Regions from separate parts of the Arthrobacter sp. ERGS1:01 genome, predicted to be linked through region 1. Evidence: predicted binding sites of a transcription regulator. Region 1 holds the regulator's gene; the other holds the start of a gene.
The links. Region 1 encodes LexA, which represses DNA repair genes until DNA is damaged. Its sites were predicted from a motif close to TCGAACANNTGTTCGA; they were not measured.
Positions count from the first base shown of each region.

Region 2: AL755_RS10890 (HNH endonuclease signature motif containing protein) is a predicted target of LexA. The motif match lies at 3,505-3,520, and genes of this name have one in related genera.

Region 1 is NZ_CP012479.1:794,321-804,883, reverse strand. It holds gene AL755_RS07510 (SseB family protein) at 1-497, opposite strand, end outside; gene priA (bifunctional 1-(5-phosphoribosyl)-5-((5-phosphoribosylamino)methylideneamino)imidazole-4-carboxamide isomerase/phosphoribosylanthranilate isomerase PriA) at 503-1,243, opposite strand; gene AL755_RS23595 (hypothetical protein) at 1,290-1,445, opposite strand; gene hisH (imidazole glycerol phosphate synthase subunit HisH) at 1,446-2,126, opposite strand; gene hisB (imidazoleglycerol-phosphate dehydratase HisB) at 2,123-2,749, opposite strand; gene AL755_RS07490 (histidinol-phosphate transaminase) at 2,896-3,993, opposite strand; gene AL755_RS07485 (LysM peptidoglycan-binding domain-containing protein) at 4,070-4,486, opposite strand; gene lexA (transcriptional repressor LexA) at 4,793-5,536, shown strand; gene AL755_RS07475 (ATP-dependent DNA helicase) at 5,647-7,704, opposite strand; gene hflX (GTPase HflX) at 7,697-9,340, opposite strand; gene AL755_RS07465 (class I SAM-dependent methyltransferase) at 9,494-10,123, shown strand; gene dapF (diaminopimelate epimerase) at 10,212-10,563, opposite strand, start outside.
Region 2 is NZ_CP012479.1:1,554,458-1,565,020, forward strand. It holds gene AL755_RS10880 (lactonase family protein) at 1-121, shown strand, start outside; gene AL755_RS10885 (mycothione reductase) at 173-1,573, opposite strand; gene AL755_RS10890 (HNH endonuclease signature motif containing protein) at 1,711-3,462, opposite strand; gene AL755_RS10895 (alpha/beta hydrolase) at 3,632-4,645, shown strand; gene AL755_RS10900 (alpha/beta fold hydrolase) at 4,830-5,672, shown strand; gene AL755_RS10905 (glycosyltransferase family A protein) at 5,716-6,447, opposite strand; gene AL755_RS24030 (hypothetical protein) at 6,458-6,715, opposite strand; gene AL755_RS10915 (LolA family protein) at 6,861-8,078, shown strand; gene AL755_RS10920 (ABC transporter ATP-binding protein) at 8,086-9,087, shown strand; gene AL755_RS10925 (ABC transporter permease) at 9,074-9,934, shown strand; gene AL755_RS10930 (alpha/beta hydrolase family protein) at 9,947-10,563, opposite strand, start outside.

The sequences.
Region 1 (10,563 bases):
GAGCCGGGGTCCAGGACCAGCATCTGGGCCTCCTCGGCAACCGCCGACAGGGCCGCCCGGGCCGCATACACAGCCACCGGCCTGGCCTCCGGGTGCCAACTGCCCAATGCCTCCGAGCTGGTAAAGACAGGCAGGGCGCGCCGGCCGTCCGGGGCCTGGACCGTCACCAGCGCCATGTCCGACTCCTTGTCGGACACCAGGCCGTTCTCCCCCACGGTCTGTTCGGCCAGCTGGGCCACGATGGGAATGAACACCCGGGCCTGCGCCAGCGACGCGACGACTTCTGCCTCCGAGCCGCTGCCGTCAAGCAGCCGCCCAAGCGCCGCGGCATAGCGGGCGTCGGTGGCGCCGTCGTCGGTGTCGAAGTTGTGGTATTTCTCCTCGGCGGGCAGGCTGCGCCCCTCCCACGGCTGCCCGGCCGAGTCCGTGGGTCCGCCGGCGCCGGCCAGGGCCGCGGCGATGTGTCCGGGCAACTGCTTCCTGGGCATCTCAGTCATGGTCTTTAGCGGCGTCCAGCCACGTCGAGGGCCTCGGGCAGGGTGAACTTGCCGGCGTAGAGGGCCTTGCCGACAATGGCGCCTTCGACGCCGTCTCCCACCAGCTCGCGCAGCACGCGCAGGTCCTCGAGGCTGGAAATTCCGCCGGAGGCCACCACGGGCTTGGCCGTGCGGGAGCACATTTCACGCAGCAGTTCCACGTTCGGTCCGCGCAGGGTGCCGTCCTTGGTGACGTCGGTGACCACGTAGCGGGCGCAGCCGGCGTCCTCCAGGCGGGCCAGCACCTCCCAGAGGTCCCCGCCTTCCTTGGTCCAGCCGCGGCCGGCAAGCGTGGTGCCACGCACGTCGAGGCCGACGGCGATCCTCTCGCCGAAGCGGTCGATGACCTTCGCGGTCCATTCCGGGTTCTCGAGGGCGGCCGTGCCGAGGTTCACCCGGGCTGCACCGAGTTCCAGGGCTGCTTCGAGCGAGGCGTCGTCGCGGATGCCGCCAGAGAGCTCCACCTTGACGTCCAGCGTGGAAACAAGCTCGCGCAGGAGCGCCTTGTTGTCACCCCGATCAAAGGCTGCGTCGAGGTCCACCAGGTGAACCCATTCGGCGCCGTCGTTCTGCCATTTCATGGCGGCGTCAAGCGGGGTGCCGTAGCTTGTTTCGGAACCGGCCTCGCCTTGGACGAGACGCACGGCCTGGCCGTTGACGATGTCAACGGCGGGCAGCAGTTCCAGAATGGGGGCGGTGGTGGTCATCGGGTCCTCAACATCTTTGATTGGTACATGGGGGCTGGGTGGCGATTTAGCCGGACAGCGTGAACAAGTAGGCCGCCAGTAGGGACACGACGGCCAGGAACGCGAAACTGATCGGGATCCAGCGGGGCGCTTTTTGCTGGTAGAACGTGTAGCAGCCGCCGATCAACAGACCGGCCAGGGCCATCAGGAGCAGTGACCACATTTAGGCGGCACCCTTGCGCAGCGAGTTGACCCAGTTGCGCAGCAGCCGGGCACCGGCGTCGCCGGACTTTTCCGGGTGGAACTGGGTGGCGCACAGCGGCCCGTTTTCGACGGCGGCGATGAACGGGGCGCCGTGCTCGGACCAGGTCACCATGGGCGGCTTCATCTTGGGCTGGATCACGTCGAAGTCCCAGCTTTGGACGCCATAGGAGTGCACGAAGTAGAAGCGCTCGTCGGAAACACCTTCGAACAGGACGGAATCGGCCGGGGCCTTGACCGTGTTCCAGCCCATGTGCGGGACGACCTCGGCGGGCAGCAGCTCCACCGTGCCGGGCCACTCCCCCATGCCGTTGGCGCGGACGCCGTGTTCCACGCCGGCGTCGAACAAGACCTGCAGTCCAACGCAGATGCCGAGCACGGGCCGGCCACCTGCCACGCGGCGGCCGATCATCCGGATGGCGTCAACACTCTTCAGCTCCGCCATGACGGAACCGAACGCGCCGACACCGGGAACCACCAGGCCGTCGGCGCCCAGGACGTCGTCGGGCTTGGCACTGAGCGTGACGGTTGCTCCGGCGCGCTCCAGGGCGCGGACGGCAGAGCGGATGTTGCCCGAGCCGTAGTCAAGGACGGTGACCGTGGGCTGGGCTTCCCCGGCAGGTGCCGGAATTTCCGCACTCACAGCAGGCCCTTGGTGGAGGGGATGCCGGTGACGCGCGGGTCCGGTTCCACGGCGGAGCGCAGCGCCCGGGCGAAGGCCTTGAACTGGGCCTCGACGATGTGGTGGGGGTCGCGGCCGGCAATCACGGTCATGTGCAGGCAGATCTGGGCGTGCAAGGTGATGGCTTCAAAAACGTGCCGGGTCAGCGAACCGGTGAAGTGGCCGCCGATGAGGTGGTATTCCTGCCCGGCGGGCTCGCCGCCGTGCACCAGGTAGGGGCGTCCGGAGACGTCGACCACGGCATTGGCAAGCGCCTCGTCGAGGGGCACGGTGGCCTCGCCGAAGCGGCGGATGCCCGCCTTGTTCCCGAGCGCCACCTTGAGCACCTCGCCGAGGGAGATGGCCACGTCCTCCACCGTGTGGTGGGCGTCGATGTGGGTGTCGCCGGTGGCCTTGATCGTCATGTCGATCAGGGAGTGCTTGGACAGCGCCGTGAGCATGTGGTCGTAGAACGGGACGGAGGTGTCGATGTTGGACACTCCGGTGCCGTCGAGGTTGATTTCGACGAGCACGCTGGATTCGCTGGTGGCGCGTTCGAGGCGCGCGGTCCGTCCCGGGCCTGCGGCCTGGCTGTTCTCGGTCATCTCAATTGATCCTTCACTGCAGGGGTGGCGCGCCGGGGCACGTGGCCGCGCAGGCGTGTGCGCGGCGGAGTTTGCATTTGATACCAGTTTAGAAGACAGGACTCGCTTCTTGCCAAAGCGGTCCGCGGCCCCGTGGTGGCGCTGTGCTAGCCGTTGAGGAAACGCCGCAGCCCGTCGAGGAACGCGGTGGTCTCCGCTTCGGTGCCTGCGGTGACTCGCAGGTGGCCGGGGATGCCGACGTCGCGGATGAGCACGCCGTCGGCCAGCAGGGCTTCCCACAGTGCATGGGGGTCGGCCACCCCGCCGAAGAACACGTAGTTCGAATCCGACGGCGCCGGGGCAAGCCCCATGGCGGAAAGCTCCGTGACGATGCGGTCGCGCTGGACCTTGATGGCCTCAACGTTGGCGAGCAGGGAATCGGAATTCCGCAGGGCCGCAACGGCCGTGGCCTGGGTGATGGCCGACAGGTGGTAGGGCAGGCGGACCAGCCGGATGGCGTCGGCGACCTCGGGCGCGGATGCCAGGTATCCGAGCCGGGCACCGGCCAGTGCGAACGCCTTGCTCATGGTGCGGGACACCACCAGCCGCGGGCGGCCCGGGAGCAGGGTCAGCGCACTCGACGTGCCGGTGTGGGCGAACTCCACGTAGGCCTCGTCCACGATCACGATCGCCTGGGACGCCTCGCCTGCTTCATAGACGGCCTCGACGACGTCAAGGCCGAGTGCCGTGCCCGTGGGGTTGTTCGGGGAGCAGAGGAAGATCACGTTGGGCGCGGATTCGCGCACCTGGGCGGCCGCCGATTCCGCGGTAAGGCTGTAGTCGTCCCCGCGGACACCGGGCACGTAAGCGGTGCCGGTGCCGCTGGCGAGCAGCGGGTACATCGAGTATGTGGGCGGGAAGCCCATGGCGCGTCGTCCCGGTCCGCCAAAGGCCTGCAGCAATTGCTGGAGGACCTCATTGGAGCCGTTGGCGGCCCAGATGTTCTCCTCCGTGAGACCGTGTCCCAGGTAGGCGGCCAGTGCCCGGCGGAGTTCGGTGAACTCCCTGTCGGGGTAGCGGTTCAAGCCATCAAGCTCATCGGCCACGGCCTTGAGGATGGCCTCCTTGGCGTCCAGTGGAACACCAAAGGTATTTTCATTGACGTTTAGCAGGATGGGAACGTCCAGTTGCGGTGCCCCGTAGGGATGCTGTCCGCGCAGATCGTCGCGGAGCGGTAACTGGTTGAGACGTTCAAACTGATCCATGGAATCAGCTTAAGTGGTGTTCGTGCCGGAACAGAACTTGTGACCGGCAATGTCCCACCATGTGATCTCCGTGGGCCTACTTCGGCAGGGGTACGTACAACTGCTGGCCGGCCTGCAACACCGAGGTGCCCAGGTCATTGAGGGCCACGATCTCGGCCACGACGTCGCGGACGTCGCGGTTGGGATCGCTCTTCGCCGCGATCGACCACAGGCTTTGCCCCTGGAGCACCGTCACGGAGGCCGCATAGTCCGTCATGTTGACGGGGGTGTACTTAGTGGCGGCGTTGGCCGGGCTGGCGACGACGCCCAACAGCACGGCCACTACGGACAGCATCAACACGGCCGCGACGACAAGGGCCGGAATTCCCAGGAAAACCATGCGGCCCCGCCGCGTCAATCGCAGGGGTCCGGCCGGGGTGGCACGGACAGTGCCGAACTTGCTTCCGGAGTACTGGACCGCCGGGCCTGCTGTGGAAATCACCAATGCGCTCATGAATTCATTCCTTTCACTCCGTGGAGGCCTGACCGCATGGGCCGAACCGGGCGAAACCCGGGACATTCAGCAGGATCAAACTTCCATACACAATATGTTCGATAGAACGTATGTTCTAACGCTGGTACTACAGTTTTAGCATCTATAGACGACTCTTGCCAAGACTCGATAGAACAAATGTTTGAAATTCGCTCTTTTCTGGCTTAATCTTGGAGGTAAGGATTCGCCGCTAAAAGCAGTCCACCAGAAGGCACTGACACTCTTGATTAACACTCTTGACGGCCTCCACGAAAGGACCGAAGGACCATGGCGCTACCAGAACCTCCGCACCGCATCCCGCAGGCCCCCAGCAGGGCCGGCATGAAGGGGCTGACGGTCCGGCAGAAGAAGATTCTCGAATGCATCCAGCGCTCCATTGCCGACAAAGGCTACCCGCCGTCGATGCGTGAGATCGGGGACGTGGTGGGCCTGGCCAGTCTCTCCAGCGTCACGCACCAGCTGACCCAGCTTGAGCGCCACGGCTACCTGCGCCGCGATCCGAAGCGGCCCCGCGCCATGGAGGTCCTCATTCCGCTGGTCCTGGACAACGGCGTAGTGGAGATTGAGGGCGTCAGCTCGCCCGACCAGGTGCGCAGTTCGAACGGCTTGAACTTCGCCCAACTGAGCAGCGCCTCCGACACCGCATTCGTGCCGCTGGTGGGCCGGATCGCCGCCGGCGGTCCCATCCTGGCCGACCAGGTGGTGGATGACATCATGCCGCTGCCGCGCCAGATCGTGGGCAACGGTGAATTGTTCATGCTGAAGGTCGCCGGGGATTCCATGATCGACGCCGCGATCTGCGACGGCGACTGGGTGGTGGTGCGCCGGCAGAACACGGCCAACAATGGCGAGATCGTTGCGGCCCTGCTCGAGGACGAGGCCACCGTGAAGACGTTCCGCCAGCGCGACGGTCACACGTGGCTGCTGCCGCAGAACACCCGTTATGAGCCCATCCTCGGTGACAGCGCCACCGTCATGGGCAAGGTCGTCTCGGTCCTGCGCAGCCTGTAGGCAAAACGAATGGAAGCGCCCCCGGTCTCCCGACCGGGGGCGCTTCCATGTTTCCAGACCAGGGCCCCGGATCCCGACAGGCTCGATCACCGGGCGGCTGCGCACCTGGGCTATTTGCCGGAGAGCCTTTGCAATGCCGCGAGGGCCACGTTCCGGTCCTTGGTGGACCAGAACGGCGGAAGGGCTGCACGCAGGAAGCCGCCGTAGCCGGCATTCGCCAGCCGGGAGTCCAGGACGGCCACCACTCCCCTGTCACTGCTCGAGCGGATAAGCCGCCCCACACCCTGCGCCAGCCTGATGGCGGCGTGGGTTGCCGAGATCGCGATGAATCCGTCGCCGCCGCTCTGCGCAACGGCGCGGGCGCGCGCCGTCACGAGGGGGTCGTCCGGGCGTGGGAACGGAATCCTGTCAATGACCACGAGCCGGCACGATGCACCCTGGACGTCCACCCCCTGCCAGAGGGACATGGTGCCGAACAGGCAGGTGTCGGGTTCGTCGGAGAACTCTTTGATGAGGCCCGCCATGGAGGACTCCCCCTGGCACAGGATCTTCACCGACAGCTTCTTGCGGAGCTTTTCCGCGGCGTCCTCGGCAGCCCTGCGGGAGGAGAACAACGCCAGTGTTCCGCCCCCGGCAGCCGTGATGAGTGCCTCAAGCTCCGCCAATTGCTCCGGCGAGTTGCCGAAACCCGGCTTTTGCAGGTGCGCGGCCACATACAGCATGCCCTGCTTGGGGTAGTCGAACGGGGATCCGACGTCGGCCCCGGTCCACGCCGGCGCGTTGGCGCCCAGCAGGCCCAAGCCCCCGGCCGTGGCCTGGAACGACTCGCCGATGGCCAGCGTTGCGGAGGTCAGCACCACCGTGTGGTCGGCAAAGAGCCCCTCCCGCAGTTTTCCGGCAACGCTGAGCGGGGCGATGTTGATGACGGGTGGTTCGCTGTCGTCGGCCTTTTGGTAGCCCTGCCCGGGCGTGAACGTGCCGGTGCGGGACGCCCAGACCACTTCGCGGGCGTCGGCGGCGGTGAGCAACCGTTCGCAGAGGTCGAAGATCAGGTTCAGCCGGGACCGTGCGATCGAGCGTCCGCCGTCGGCCGAAGCATTGCCGTCGGGCTTTGAATCGGACAGGGCCACCCGGACGGCGTCACGCAGTTGTTCAATGGCCGCCGACTGTTCCTCGTTCAAGCCGTTGGGCAGCAGCCCGGACGGTGTTCCGGCGAACGCCAGGTCCAGGGCCGTCGCGGCCCCGTGCAGGGCGTCGACCGATACGCCCGTGTGCTTGCGGGTGCTGGAGGCGGCCGCCTGGACCATTTGGACCGAGAGCTGGCCCGTGACGGCGCCGGTGACCCTGTCCTGGAGCTCGTGCGCCTCATCGACCACGACGACGTCGTAGTCGGGAAGGACGGCGATGCCCTCGAAGGCGCTGATGGCGAGCATGGCGTGGTTGGTGACCACGATGTCGGCCTCGGCACCCTTGGCCCGGGCCAGCTCGGAGAAGCAGGTCTCGGCCAGCGGGCATTTTTGCGCGCCCAGGCACTCCATGGACGTGACGGACACTTGGCGCCAGGCCTTGTCGGTGACGCCGGGGACAAGTTCGTCACGGTCACCGGTTTCGGTGTCCTCGGCCCATTCGCGCAGGCGCACCACTTCACGCCCCAGCGGTGAGGTGGGGCCGGTCTTGGCGCCGGGCAGGTGGACCACGCTGGAATCTTCACCGAGGCTAAACAGCGCACCCTCGGCGGAGTCCTCCGAGGGAAAACCCCCACCGAGCTTGTGCCGGCAAACGTAGTTGCTGCGGCCCTTGACGAGTGCGACGTCGATGGGCCGGGGCAGCAGCGGTTCCAGGGCGGCCAGCAACCGCGGCACGTCCCGTCCCACGATCTGGGCCTGCAGCGCCAAGGTGGCCGTCGCCACCACGGACGGTTTGTCGCTGCTGAGCGCGTGGACGATCAACGGGATCAGGTAGGCCAACGACTTTCCAGTCCCGGTACCGGCCTGCACCAGCAGGTGGTCGCCGGTCTCGATGGCCTCCACGACACGGCGGACCATGTCGTGCTGGCCGTCGCGGCGCTGGCCGCCCATCGCCTCGACGGCCGCGTCGAGCAGCTCAATGGCCTGCTCGCTCAGTTCACTCGCGCCATCCTTGCGGGCCACGGATGCTGTTTCACTCATGCTGGACAAACGGCTCCACCTCGGCGGCAAGGTCCCCGCGTACGCGGACCTTGGCGATGGTGCCGTGTTCGCCGTGCTCAATGCTGATGATCTCGGCGTCGCTGCGGTGCAGCCTGTTCAGGACGTCGCCGCGGTCATAGGGAATCAACAGGTCCAGGGCGATGCTGGGCCGCGGGATGGCCTCGCTGATGGCGGCAAGGAGCTCATCGATGCCGGCGCCCGTGCGGGCCGAAACCACCACGGTGCGCGGCTCGCGCTGGCGCAGGCGTTCCACCACGAACGGGTCGGCAATGTCGGCCTTGTTCAAGATGATGATCTCGGGGATCTTCAGCGCATCGACCTCGGAGAGCACGGTGCGGACGGCCGCGATTTGGCCTTCGGGGTCCGGGTGTGAGGCGTCCACGATGTGCAGGATGAGGTCGGCGTCGGCCACTTCCTCCAGGGTGGAGCGGAAGGCCTCAACGAGCTGGGTGGGCAGGGAGCGGACGAATCCGACCGTGTCCACCAGGGTGTAGCCGAGGCCGTCGGCGGTTTCGGTCTTGCGGACCGTGGGATCCAGGGTGGCGAACAGGGCGTTCTCCACCAGCACGCCGGCATCCGTGAGCCGGTTCAGCAGCGAGGACTTGCCGGCGTTGGTGTAGCCGGCAATGGCCACCGAGGGCACCGAGTTGCGTTTGCGGTTGGCCCGTTTGGTTTCCCGGGCCGGCTTCATGGCCGCAATCTCGCGGCGCAGCTTCGCCATGCGGGTGCGGATCTTGCGCCGGTCCAGTTCCATCTTCGTTTCACCGGGACCACGGGAGCCGATGCCGCCACCGGCGGCGCCCACCCGGCCACCGGCCTGGCGGGACATGGACTCGCCCCAACCACGCAGGCGCGGCAGCAGGTATTCCATCTGGGCCAGTTCCACCTGGGCCCGGCCTTCGCGGGACTGGGCGTGCTGGGCAAAGATGTCCAGGATCAGAGCGGTCCTGTCGATGACCTTGACCTTGACCACTTCCTCCAAGGTGCGGCGCTGGGAGGGTGCAAGGTCGCCGTCGATGATGACGGTGTCGGCACCCGTGGCGTGCACGATGTCCTTCAGCTCCTGGGCCTTGCCCTGGCCCAGGTAAGTGGCGGGGTCCGGTTTGGCCCGGCGCTGCACCAGCCCGTCCAGCACCTCCGAGCCGGCCGTCTCGGCCAAGGCGGCCAATTCGCGCAGCGAGTTTTCGGCGTCGGCCATGGTGCCGTTGCTCCAGAGCCCGGCCAGGACCACCCGTTCCAGCCGGAGCTGGCGGTATTCGACCTCGGTGACGTCTTCAAGTTCGGTGGACAGCCCGGCGGTGCGGCGCAAGGCGTTGCGCTCGGCGAGTTCGCTTTGGTCGCCGTCGAAGCGGCTGTGTTCCTGGGCCAGGTTCGAGAGGGCCTGGGCGCGGCCGATGATGGGGTGGCTCGCGGCGCTCTTGGACTGGGGGTCGGCGGCGTCGAGCTTGGCATCCTCACGGACTGCACGGGTCGCCGCGGCGTCCTTGGCCAGAATACGGTCAATCACGGCCTCAATCTCGGCCACTGACAGGTCCTGGCCGGCGTCCCCGCCGGCGGGAACTTCTGCGGGGCCGTGCGAGTCGGCGGAACCGTGGGGTGCGGATGGGTTGGACATGTTCTCCTTATTGGCTGTTACCTCAATCGTAGTCCCGGGCACGGACACGCACACCTTTGTGTGATCACGCCTGTGGAGAACATGCGGACGAATCGCACCCGCAGGCGGGCCCAGATTCCGATTGCGCCCAATTCGCACTAATCTGGCAGGACTATGGATGCAGATCATTACTTCAGTTCACAACCGTCAACGCCGCTGAAACGGCGGCCACTGCAGGTGGTGTTGGCCGGGGAGCGGCGGACCCTGCAAACCGGCGGCGGCATTTTCAGCCCCGACGGCGTGGACAAGGGCACCGCGATCCTGCTGGCCGACGCCCCGGCGCCGTCCCCCACGGGAAATTTGCTGGACATCGGCTGTGGCTGGGGTCCGATCGCCCTGACGCTTGCCCTGCGCTCCCCCGAAGCCACCGTCTACGCCGTGGACGTCAACGAACGCTCGATCGAGCTGACCGGCGACAATGCCAAGGCCCTGGGCCTTGGCAACGTGCGGGTTTCAATGCCCGACGACGTCGACCCCGAGGTGCGCTTCACCACCATCTGGTCCAACCCGCCCATCCGGGTCGGCAAGGCCGAACTCCACGCGATCCTGCTGACCTGGCTCCCCCGCCTGGCCGAAGGCGGCAACGCCTACCTGGTGGTGCAGAAGAACCTGGGCTCGGATTCGCTCCAGCGGTGGCTGGGCGTGGAACTTGCCGAGCGCTTCCCGGAGGCCGGTTTCGAGGTGTCCCGCGACTCCACGTCCAAGGCGTTCCGGATCCTGCGCGTCACCCGCACCAAACCGTAAGAGTTCACCCTTCGCGAATAGTTGGGCCCACGCGCCCGAGGGCCCCTGATTTGGCTCGCTCGCGAGCCAAATCAGGGAGGGCGTGGGGTCAGGCGAGGACGCCGTCGGCCACGATGACGGCGGGGCCGCTGAGTTCAACGTGCTCGCGTCCGTCGGGGCCGGGGAAGAAGCGTACGCGGACGGTGCCGCCGGGTACGTCCACGGCCCACACATCGGGGGCGTCGTCGCCGGCCCAGAAGCGGGTGGCGACGGCTGCCGCGCAGGCTCCCGTGCCGCAGGAGAGGGTCTCCCCCACGCCGCGTTCGTGCACGCGCATCGTGATGTACCCCACCCCGTCGCTGACCAGGGGTTCGGCGGGCACCGCGAACTCGACGTTGGTGCCGTGCGGGGGCAGCGGCGCCACTTCGGGTGCCGTGGTCAGGTTGGCGGCGGCCAGCTCG
Region 2 (10,563 bases), 760 kb from region 1:
CGGGGCAGGAGCGATCGATGAGTTTGCCGTGGCCTGGAACGGTGCGCTGACCCCGATCGGCGCCGTGACGGGACTGCCGGCAAACAACGGCTCCGGCATGGAAGGGATTGCCGTGTCCTGACGGCGCCTTCGCGTCCAGGTCCTGTGCGGGCGGTTGCTATTGGTGTTTCCGTTATTGGTGTTTCAGGGGGAGGCCCAGCAGCGCGTTCTCAACGAGTTCGCTCAGGGCCGGGTGGATCCAGTATTGGCCGTGGGCCACGTCATGGGCCTTTTGGCCAAAGGACATGGCGTGGATCAGTGGCTGGATCACGGTGGCCGCCTCCGGGCCGATCACGTGGGCGCCCAGCAGCAACCCGGTTGCGGGATCGGCGAGGACCTTCAGGAAGTGGCCTTGGTCCTCGCGGGCCCAGCCGGCGGCAATGTCGGCATACTTTTGGACCTTGACGGCGTAGTTGATGCCGGCATCGGCGGCGGCCTCCTCGGTCAGCCCCACGGAGGCGATCTGCGGGTCGCTGAAGACGGCGGCGGGGACGAAGCGGTGGTCGGCGGCCATCATGTTGTGCGGGTTCGCCAGGTTGTGCGCCACCACCCGGGCCTCGTGGTTGGCCACATGTTTGAGCTGGTGTTCGCTGGAGATGTCTCCCAGGGCGAAGATGCCCTCCGCCGTGGTGCGTTGGTAGTCGTCCACCACCACGCGCCCGGCGTCGTCCACCTCCACGCCGGTGGCGGAGACCTCCAGTTCGTCGGCATTGGGGATCCTCCCCGTGGCCACCAGCAGGAGGTCGGCCGTCACGCTGGCGGGGCCGTCGGGGCCTTGGAGCTCGAGGATGACGCCGGGCCCTGCGGCGGCGGCCCGGGTCACGGTGGTGCCGAGCCGGACGTCGTAGCGGGCCGAGGCGTCCTTGGTGAATTGCGCGCTGACGTCGGCGTCCAGGTGGCGTAGGAGGGCCGGTCCGCGCACGATCTGTGTCACGGCAACCCCGAACGAGGCGAAGACATGGGCGAATTCTGCCGCGATGAAGCCGCCGCCCAGGATGGCGACGCTGGCCGGGAGGGTGTCGATGCGCATGATGGTGTCCGAGGTGTGGAATGGTGTCCCGCCGTCGCCCAGTCCGTCGATGTCGGGGATCACGGCCCGGGAGCCGGCCGCCAGGACAAAGCGGGTCCCGGTGATGACGCGGGTGGCGCCGTCGTGCCCGGCGATCGTGAGGGTCTTGTGCGCCGTGAAGCGTCCGTGGCCGGCGAATACCGTGACGTTGGGGCACTCGGGGCCTTCCCGGTAGGCCCGGCCGCCGGCTTCGATGGCGTCAATCCTGCCAAAGATCCGGTCCCGGATCCCCGGCCAGTCGACGGCGTCCAAGTGGGAGGTGATGCCCAGAGGCCGTCCGTGCCGGGGCGCGTCGGCCAGTTCCGCAGGGTGGACGAACATTTTGGTCGGTATGCAGCCCACGTTCAGGCACGTGCCGCCAAACAGATTGTCCTCAACGATGGCAATGTTCAGGTGTTCCAGTTCGGGGCCGGGGATGGAATTGCCCGAGCCGGTGCCGATGATGACGAGGTCAAAATGTTGCATGGTTGGGGTGGCCCTTCGGGGTTGGCGGATGGTCCGGGATTGCGCTGCGTCCACCTTCACACCTTAGGACCGTCGCGGCCGGGCGCAAAGGATGCAAGGGTCGGCGCGGCGCAGGGGTGGGCGGGGGCTGCCCGAACCTAGAACGGGGCGGCGTCGTCGTCGCGGACGTGGCGGTAGACGCGCCCGGTGGGGGTGGTGGTCCTGGTGACGCCGGGGCCTTCCGGTTCCACGCGCCAACCTGTGGAGGGATCGTCCTTGAGCTGGTGGCAGTACAGGGATCGGGGCAGCAGGTTGGCAACGCTGGTTTCTCCCCTGGGCAGGGGCCAGCCGTCGGGGGAGTAGCTGGTGAGGTGGAATGGCACGATATGGTCGAGCTCGCATCGGGAGGCCGGGACGTCGCAGCCAATTCCCGTGCAGGCCGGTTCACGAAGCCTGACCAATCGGGCCATATCCGGTGGCGGGCGGTAACGGCTGCGCCCCACGCTGAGTCGGGTGCGTTTTTCCGGGTGGGTGAGGATCCTGATCCAGCCGGGAGAACCGGCGGCGAGCTCCCGGGCCTGGTCCGGCGGGATGGGGCCGTAGCCTTCCAGCATGCCCGGCTCCTCCGAGCGGCCCAGGAGCGTGAACGCCGGGACCTCCACGTTGATGGTGGCTACCACCCAGGACTTGGCTGCGGGCCGATGCTCCGCTCCGCAGTTCGGATTGCCGCAGGCATCTTGTCCGGTCGGGTTCTGCAATGCCAGCTGGAGGAGATCCAGGAGGGCATCCGCCATGTAGTTGTTCAGGCTCCTGGACGGGCGCCCAGTGGGTGTATTGCCTTGGCTTGGCAGACCTTCCCGCCGGGCGTTGCGGGCCCACAACCCTAGGGTCTCGAAGAGCGCCTTGGCCTGCACCGCGGGAAGGATGGCGCCAAGCTGGGCCATTCCGTCGTCGAGCGGGGTAAACCAGACCCGGCGTTCGCGGCGGGCGCGCTCGTGCCGTGCGGAGTGGGAGTCGGGATGGTGTGCCTGCGCCAGCTTGCGGATCCTGCGGGTCAGCGCTGCCGGGTTCATGCGGGACGCGCCGGGGAGGAACATCGGCTCCAGGGTGTGGCTGAGCTCCGCCGGGAAGCCGATGACTCCCCGCAGGATCGCCTCGATCCGCATGGTGTCCAGCAAACCGTCCCGGTACAGCGCACAGCTCTCGGGCAGGTCATTGACCAGGATCCCGGCCTCGGTCATCCGGTGCAGGGAGGCGCCTTCACCCATCGCGTAGACCGCCATGATCTCTGCGGCTGCCCACTTCGAAAGGTACTCAGAGTCCGTGGCGCCCTCGCTGGCCAGCGGTGGGTGACGTTCGGCAAACTCGGTCAGGGCGACGCCTTCCACAGCCCGGGCAAAGGCGGCCAGCCGGTTTGCCGCGTGCAGGTAGTCGAGGAGGTCGTTGTCGCAGAGTCCTGCCGGGTCCAAGCCGGCGAGCGCGTCCACACCTGCGGAGGGTGACCACTGGACGCCGATTGGGTTGTTGTCCCGGGGTGCTTCCGGCAGGGCGGGCACGGAGGCGCGCAGTGTTTGGATCCTTGAGGTACGCAGCGCCACGGCGGATGGCACAGATGCCCCGGTGTCAAAGATTCCGGCGGGAACGGCCTCCACACACGCAGTGGTATCGGCGCTCGCCGTCAAGTATGCCCACTCTGCGGCGGTAAGTTCCCGGGATGACACCGCGGTGGCGCCGGCCAGATCCGCGTCACCGGGGTCCAGGGCAATCAGCCTGGCCAGGTCAGCGTCGCTGAGTTCGGTCAGGGTGCTGCCGGGATCGCGGTCCCGGCTGTGGCCGGGAGCGTCCTCCACAAGTGGCGGTCCGAAAAGGGTGGAGTCCCTCGTGGCTTCGGGCCGGTCCAACGCACCCATACGTCAATTTTGGTCCGCAAGGGCCCCACTGGAAACAGTTTTTCGAAGATATGTTCGAATTTCTTAAGTGGCGGCAAATCGGGCATTTAGCGCAGGCCCGTGGTCATACCGCCGTGCCCGCAGTCAGCGTTCTCAGGCGTGTCCCAGTGCATCGGCGTAGTCTGGCGGCATGGAGGGGCCGGGACCGGTGGCGCCCCGGGGCATGTTTGCCGTGGGCCGCCGCGTCAGGGGAGTCTTGAGCCGCGTGCCGGTCTGGGCGTGGCGGTTGCTCATGCACGCCGTCAGCCGCGGGGAGCTCCGGCGCTTCAACGCAGAACCCTTCACGGACGTCCGGTACTGGCATGACCTTGACTTCGTGGGCGACAGGATCCGCTGGCACCGGTTGGACGTCATGGCCCCTGCCAACCACAACGGGGATGCACAACCCCTCCCCGTGTACGTGTACTTTCACGGCGGCGGCTGGACCTCGGGGGACAAGGCGTCCCTGACCAAGTACTGCGCCGGCCAGGCTGCCGGCGGCGCCGTGGTGGTCAACGTCAACTACCGCATGGCGCCGCACTTCCACCTGGGCCACGTGTTGGAGGACGCCAACGCGGCATTGCGGTGGGTGGTGGCACACATTGGCGAGTACGGCGGAGATAAGGGGCGCATCGTGCTGGGCGGGGATTCCGCGGGCGGACAGATCTCCGCACTCATGACGGCCGCCACGTTCCGCCCGGAACTGGCCCGGCACTACGCCCTGGAGCCCGCGCTGCGGCTCGGCCAGCTGCGCGGCCTGGTGCAGCATTGCAGCATCGTGGACTTCTCCGTGTTCTTCGACAGGGGGTTCGTCATGAGCCTGAACTTCGTCCGCATGTTGCTGCCCCACGGAGGGGAGGCCACAGGAACCGGACGGGAACGCCGGCACAGGCTCCGCGAGGCCGCCCACTTCATGTCGCCGATCGAATGGCTCGATTCACGGTGCCCGCCGGTTTTCATCACCACCTCCGAACGCGACTTCTTCTACGCCTCCAACATGAACCTGATCAAGCGCCTGGCGGGACACGGCGTCCCGGTCGACTCCTTGGTGTACGGCTGGGGCAGTGCAAACACCGAACACACCTGGCAGCAAAACTTTCGATACCCGGAATCCCAGGAAGTGTACCGGCGCCTACAATCCTTTATAACGAAGGTGACGGTCTAGCTCCTGGCGCCCGTCCCGCTGTTGGTGCGGAGGTGCGACTGTGCGGTTCAGGGTTGACCGGGGGAACGACGACGGCGGGACCCGGCCGGGTGCGGCGGAAAACCCGGCTGTCGTCCCCGGCTCGGAAACAACCCGCGACAAGGCGCCGGACGCCGCGGAACAGGCGGACACAGAACTCCCCGATATTGACTGGGCCGTACTGCCCGAAGGAATCCACCGCTCAACGTTCGCAGCACCCAGCGGGCCGTTGGCCGTGATCAGCAGCGGCGATCCGGCGGCCACACCCGTGGTCTTGGCGCCGGGAGCCACCGGCTCCAAGGAGGACTTCGTGCTGATGATGCCAATCCTGGCGGCGGCCGGATACTTCACCCGCAGCTATGACCTGGCCGGCCAATACGAATCGGCCGGAGCCGGCCCGGAAAACCTCGACCCGCCCCGGCCTCACTACGACTACGAACTGTTCGTGCAGGACCTCCTGGCCGTACTGCAGGACCTGGGCCGGCCCGCCCATGTAGTGGGGTACTCCTTTGCCGGCACGGTGGCCGGGCTGGCACTGGCACGCGAACAGGAACTGTTTGCCAGCCTCACCCTGCTCAGCTGCCCGCCACTGGCCGGGCAAAGCTTCAGGGGCGTCAGTAGGATCGGCCCATTCACGGACCTTGCCAACGGACGCATAGGCGCCGCACTCATGATCTGGGGCATCCGACGCAACTTCATCCCCGTCCCGCCCGGGAGGCTCCGCTTCGTCAAGGAACGCTTCGCGCTGACCCGGCGCCAATCAGTGCGCGACATCGTGGGGCTGATGAAACGCAACCCCGAACTCGCCACGGCGCTCGCAGGCATACCCGTGCCCAAGCTCGTGGCCGTAGGGGAACATGACCTCTGGCCCACCAAGATGCATGCCGAATTTGCCGACACCCTCGGCGCCCGGCTTGCCGTCTACCGATCCGGCCACAGCCCATGCGAAACCTCCCCGCACCAGTTGTCCCGGGATCTGCTGGCACTGTTCGCCGAGTCGCACTCCTGAAACCCCACCCGATCAAGGAACGGAAGCCATGAAACCGCCCTGACTAGAGAACCTCTTGGCGGCGCGCTCGCCGTCGTCGCAGCGGGCCCTCCTCGCGAAACTCCGCGGTAAACGTCTCCCCTGACATCGCCAGGCGCCGGCCCAGGGAGCCCCAGGAGTGGAACGGGCGGGCCGAGACCGGCATGCGCAGGCCGGCGTCGTACATGACCGTCATGTCCGGGCGCACCCGGTAGGAGACGTCAAGGTCGTCGTGGATGCCCGGCGCATCACGGATCACGCCTGGCCCGAGCCTGGCCCAGACCTCGGCCGTCATCGCATAGTTGGAGCCAAAGACCGGGGGATGGCCCAGCAGGAAGCCGACTACGTGGAAGTACCCGCCCAGATAGAGGGTGCGGCCCAGCCAACAGACCAGCTGGGGACCGTCGTAAAAGTCGCCGGGGCCCGTCACCAGCGTCAGCGGTCCGGCCGCGGCCAAATCCGATTCCACCCGGGCAAGCCAGCCTGGTGCGGGCCGCGAATCGGCATCGATCCGGGCCACAATGTCCGTGCCGGCCGCATCGAATCCCGCGGCCGAGGCGCCTGCCACACCCGGGACGGGCCAGTGGATGCGCCGTACGCCGGCCGCCTCGCACAGCTGCGCAGTATTGTCGGTGCTGCCGTTGTCCACCACGATGATCTGGTCGGCAGGGCGGGACTGGGCGGCCAGGTGGGCCAGGCAGGCGGCCAGCATCGGCGCATCATTGCGGGACGGAATGACGACGGCGATGCTGGTCACGGGTGCGGGCCTACTGCCGCTGTGGATCGGCCGGTTCGGGACGCGCCCGGAAGCCGAAGACGGACCTGTTCCGGCCACTGTCGGCCGCGTCCCAGGGGCCGCGGGTCGCCAGCGCCAGCAGCAGGAGGCCGGCTGCAATGCCCAGCCAGAAGCCGGATCCGCCGCCCGCAACGAGCCTGCCAATCGAGAATAAGGTGGCCATGGTGCCCGCGACATAGATGCAGCGCGTCAGCAGCCAGGAAGACCATGAAAGTCGTTTGTTCCCCATGCGGCCCACCCTACCGCAGGGGATTTCGGGCCGTGCCGGCCGAATGAGAAAGTCGGTGAATTCACAGGCTCGCGGGGCCCCGGCGGGCGTAATCTGGGACTATGCGTATTCCCGACAGGGACATCATGCCCCGGGACAAAGTGTCATGACCGCCCGTTGGTTGCGGTGGATGCCGGCGGCAGCAGTGCCGGTGGTGATTGCCGCCGTCGTGCTGGCAGCGCCGCTGCAGGCCGCGGCCCCCGTGAAACTGCCCGCCAAGACGGCGGAGCAGCTGGTGGCCCTTGTGGCAGGCAACGACGTCAACGCACTCTCGGGCACCTTGGAGCAAACCGTCGCCTTGGGGCTGCCCCAACTGCCCGACGTGGGTTCGGGGAAATCCCAGGCGCCGTCGTCGAGCGGTGGCACGGGCACCAGCATCACCGACCTGGTGGGACTGCTGACCGCGCCCCACACCGCCCGCATCTACCTTGACGGCTCCGCCAACGAGCGGGTGCAAATCCTGGACACGCTGGCCGAACGCGACGTGGTGCGGCACGGCAACACGGTGTGGACCTACGATTCCGCCACGAATTCCGCCACCATGCTGACCCTGGCGGCGGGCGAGGTCCCCTACGCAACGGCCCCGCATATGGTCCACCCGGGCGCGGCCGGCACTGACACCACCCCCAAGGCCACGCCCGTCCCGTCGGCGGGCGCCAACCCGCTGACCCCGGCCCAGCTGACCCCGGCGCAACTCGCGGCGAAATTCCTGGCCAACCTTGACCCCAGCACCGAGGTCAGCGTCGGCCCCAACACCCGGGTGGCCGGCCGGAGCGCCTACGACCTGGTCTTGGCGCCGCGCACCACGGCAACCCTCGTGGGCAAGGTCTCCATCGCCGTCGACGCCGCCACCGGCCTGCCGCTGAAGGTGACCGTGCAGGCCAGGGGCAGCGACGCCGCGGCGTTCCAGGTGGCCTTCAGCCAGATCACCTTGGCAGCCCCGCCGGCGTCGACCTTCAACTTCAGTCCGCCCGCCGGCGCCGTCATCACCCGGCAGACGCTGCCGGCCACGGGGCCCGTGGCGAAGGGTGAAATGAAGAAGCTGCCGGGCATCCTGCCCGCGCCCGGAACCACCCCGGCGGCACCGGCGCCGCCCAAGCTGACCACCACCGGAACGGGCTGGTCCGCCATCGTTGAGGCACCCGCCGGCACGGTCCCGTCCAATCTGGCGACTTCACCGCAGCTTGCCGAGCTGCTGCAAAGCGTCCCGGGCGGACACGCGTTGGAAACCACGCTGTTCACGGCACTGATCACTCCCGACGGGCGGCTGTACGCAGGCGCCGTGCCCCTGGCGGCACTGCAAGCCGCCGCGGCCGGCAAGTGACGCGCCGGTGAGCGTCGGGCAGGGGGCGCCCGATACACCCGCCATTGAAACCCGCAGCCTGACGAAGGCCTTTGGTTCCCAAACCGCCGTCGACGGCCTCGACTTGTTGGTTCCCGCGGGCGCGGTCTTTGGCTTCCTGGGACCCAACGGCTCCGGCAAGACCACCACCATCCGCATGGTCCTTGGCCTGGCCGCGGCCACGAGCGGCACCGCCCGGGTCCTGGGCCGTGCCATGCCAAGTGAGCTCGACGCCGTGCTGCCGCGGGTGGGTGCGCTGGTGGAGGGCCCGGCGTTCTACCCGTTCCTCTCCGGCCGGGCCAACCTGATTCGCCTGGACACGGCGGACCCGCATGCCGCCACCGCCACCCGAAAGGCCCGGGTCGAGGCGGCCCTAGAGCGCGTGGGATTGGCGGCGGCGGCCGGCAAGAAGGTCAAGGCATACTCGCTGGGCATGAAGCAGCGGCTGGGCCTGGCCAATGCGCTGCTGCGCCCGCGCGAGCTCATGGTCCTGGATGAACCCACCAACGGCCTGGACCCGCAGGGCACCCGCGAGGTCCGCTCCCTCGTCCGGTCGCTGGCCGCCGGCGGCACCACCGTGTTCGTCTCCAGCCACCTCCTGGCCGAGGTGGAGCAGATCTGCACGCACGCCGCCATCATGCGGGCCGGCAAACTGGTGGCCCAGGGGACTCTTGACGAGTTGCGGGCCGCGGGCACGGCGCGGATCACGGTCCTCACGCCCGACGACGGGGCCGCCCGCAGCGTCCTGCTGCGGCTGGGCCTGGAGCCCGAGCATGTCCACGCGTCCGGGGACGCGCCGACACGTGGAGCGCAGAATCCGGCGGGGGCCGTGGTGCGGGCGGCCATGCCCACCGTGGCACTGCCGGGCGAGGACATCGTGGACGCCCTGGTCGAGGCGGGCGTCCGGGTGCGCGGCTTCAGCGTCGACGCCGGCAGCCTGGAAGAGCGGTTCGTGGCGCTGACGGGGGAGGGCTTCGATGTCGCCCAATGAGAATGAAGCAGGTGGGATCGCAGTAGCCCGGCGTTCCACCTGGCCGCTGCTCCGCTCCGAACTGTCCGTGCTGTTCCGCCGCCGGCGCACGTGGGCCATGCTGGCCGCCCTTGCCGCCATCCCCATCCTCGTTGCCGTGGCCGTCCGGCTGACCAGCCGCCACAACGACGGCGGCGGCCCGGCGTTCCTGGACCGGATCAGCGAGAACGGGCTCTTCGTGGTGCTGACGGCCCTCGTGCTGTGCACGCCCCTGTTCCTTCCCCTGACCGTCGGGGTGGTCGCGGGGGACACCATCGCGGGGGAGGCGGGGCAGGGTACGCTGCGATACCTGCTGGTGGCGCCGGCCGGCCGCTTCCGTCTGCTGGTGGTGAAGTATGTGGGTGCGGCCGCCTTCGCCGTGGCCGCCGTGGCCGCCGTCGTCCTGGCGGGTACGGTCATCGGGCTGCTGCTGTTTCCCGTGGGCCCCGTGCCGCTGCTCTCCGGGGACACGGTCAGCGCGTGGGTGGCGGAAGGGCGGATCCTGCTGGTGGGCGCCTACGTCTGCGTCTCGCTGCTGGGGTTGAGCGCCATCGGCTTGTTCATCTCCACGCTGACGGACGTCCCCGTGGGGGCCATGGCGGCCACGGTGGCGCTGGCGATTGCCGCCCAGGTCATGGACGCGCTGCCGCAGCTGGCCTGGCTGCACCCCTGGCTGTTCAGCAACTACTGGCTGGGGTTTGCCGACCTCCTGCGCGAACCCATTGCGTGGACGTCGTTCGGCAACAACGGGGTCCTGCAGCTTGGCTATATTGCCCTGTTCGGGGCGCTGGCCTACGGGCGGTTTGCCACGAAGGATGTACTGTCCTAAGGGTTCCGCCCGTCAGGGCGACGGCGTAACCGGGGCAAATCTGTCCGCCAGCCATTCGAGGATTGTCGCCAGGGCCTCGGGGTCAAGGTGCGTATCTGGATCGTTGTAGCCGTTGCCGGGCGACGCCGCCACCTCGGCCGGGGTGCGCGAGTCCTCCTTGAACACGTGGTTGGCGTTGGGCGGAAACGCGAAGGTCACGTTCGCCATGCCCGCGGCTGCCTCCCGGAGCGGGCCGCCGTCGGCCTCGGCGTCGATCTGGACATCCCGCCCGCCGATCAACACCAGCGTGGGGATGCGCACCTTTTGCAGGGAGTCAACGCCGGATTCGAGCCACAGTTCGCGGGCCAGCGGAAGGTTTGCCGGCGCCTCGAAGCTCGCGAGCACCATCCGCACGCTCTCCGGCAGCGCCGGGTCCGGGTTCATCGGCTCTCCCGCGGAGTAACGGGCGGCCGCCTCCCTGACTTTTGGCATCAGGGCGGCCCCGCCGGGGATCTGGGCGGACTGGAGCTGGAGCTGGGACAGCAACACGGTTTCGATCGGCCGCCCGGGCGGCGCGGCCAGCACCAGGCTCACCAAGGGGACGTCCTGGCTGCTCGTAGCGTAGTGGAGTACGTGGAGGGTGCCCTCGC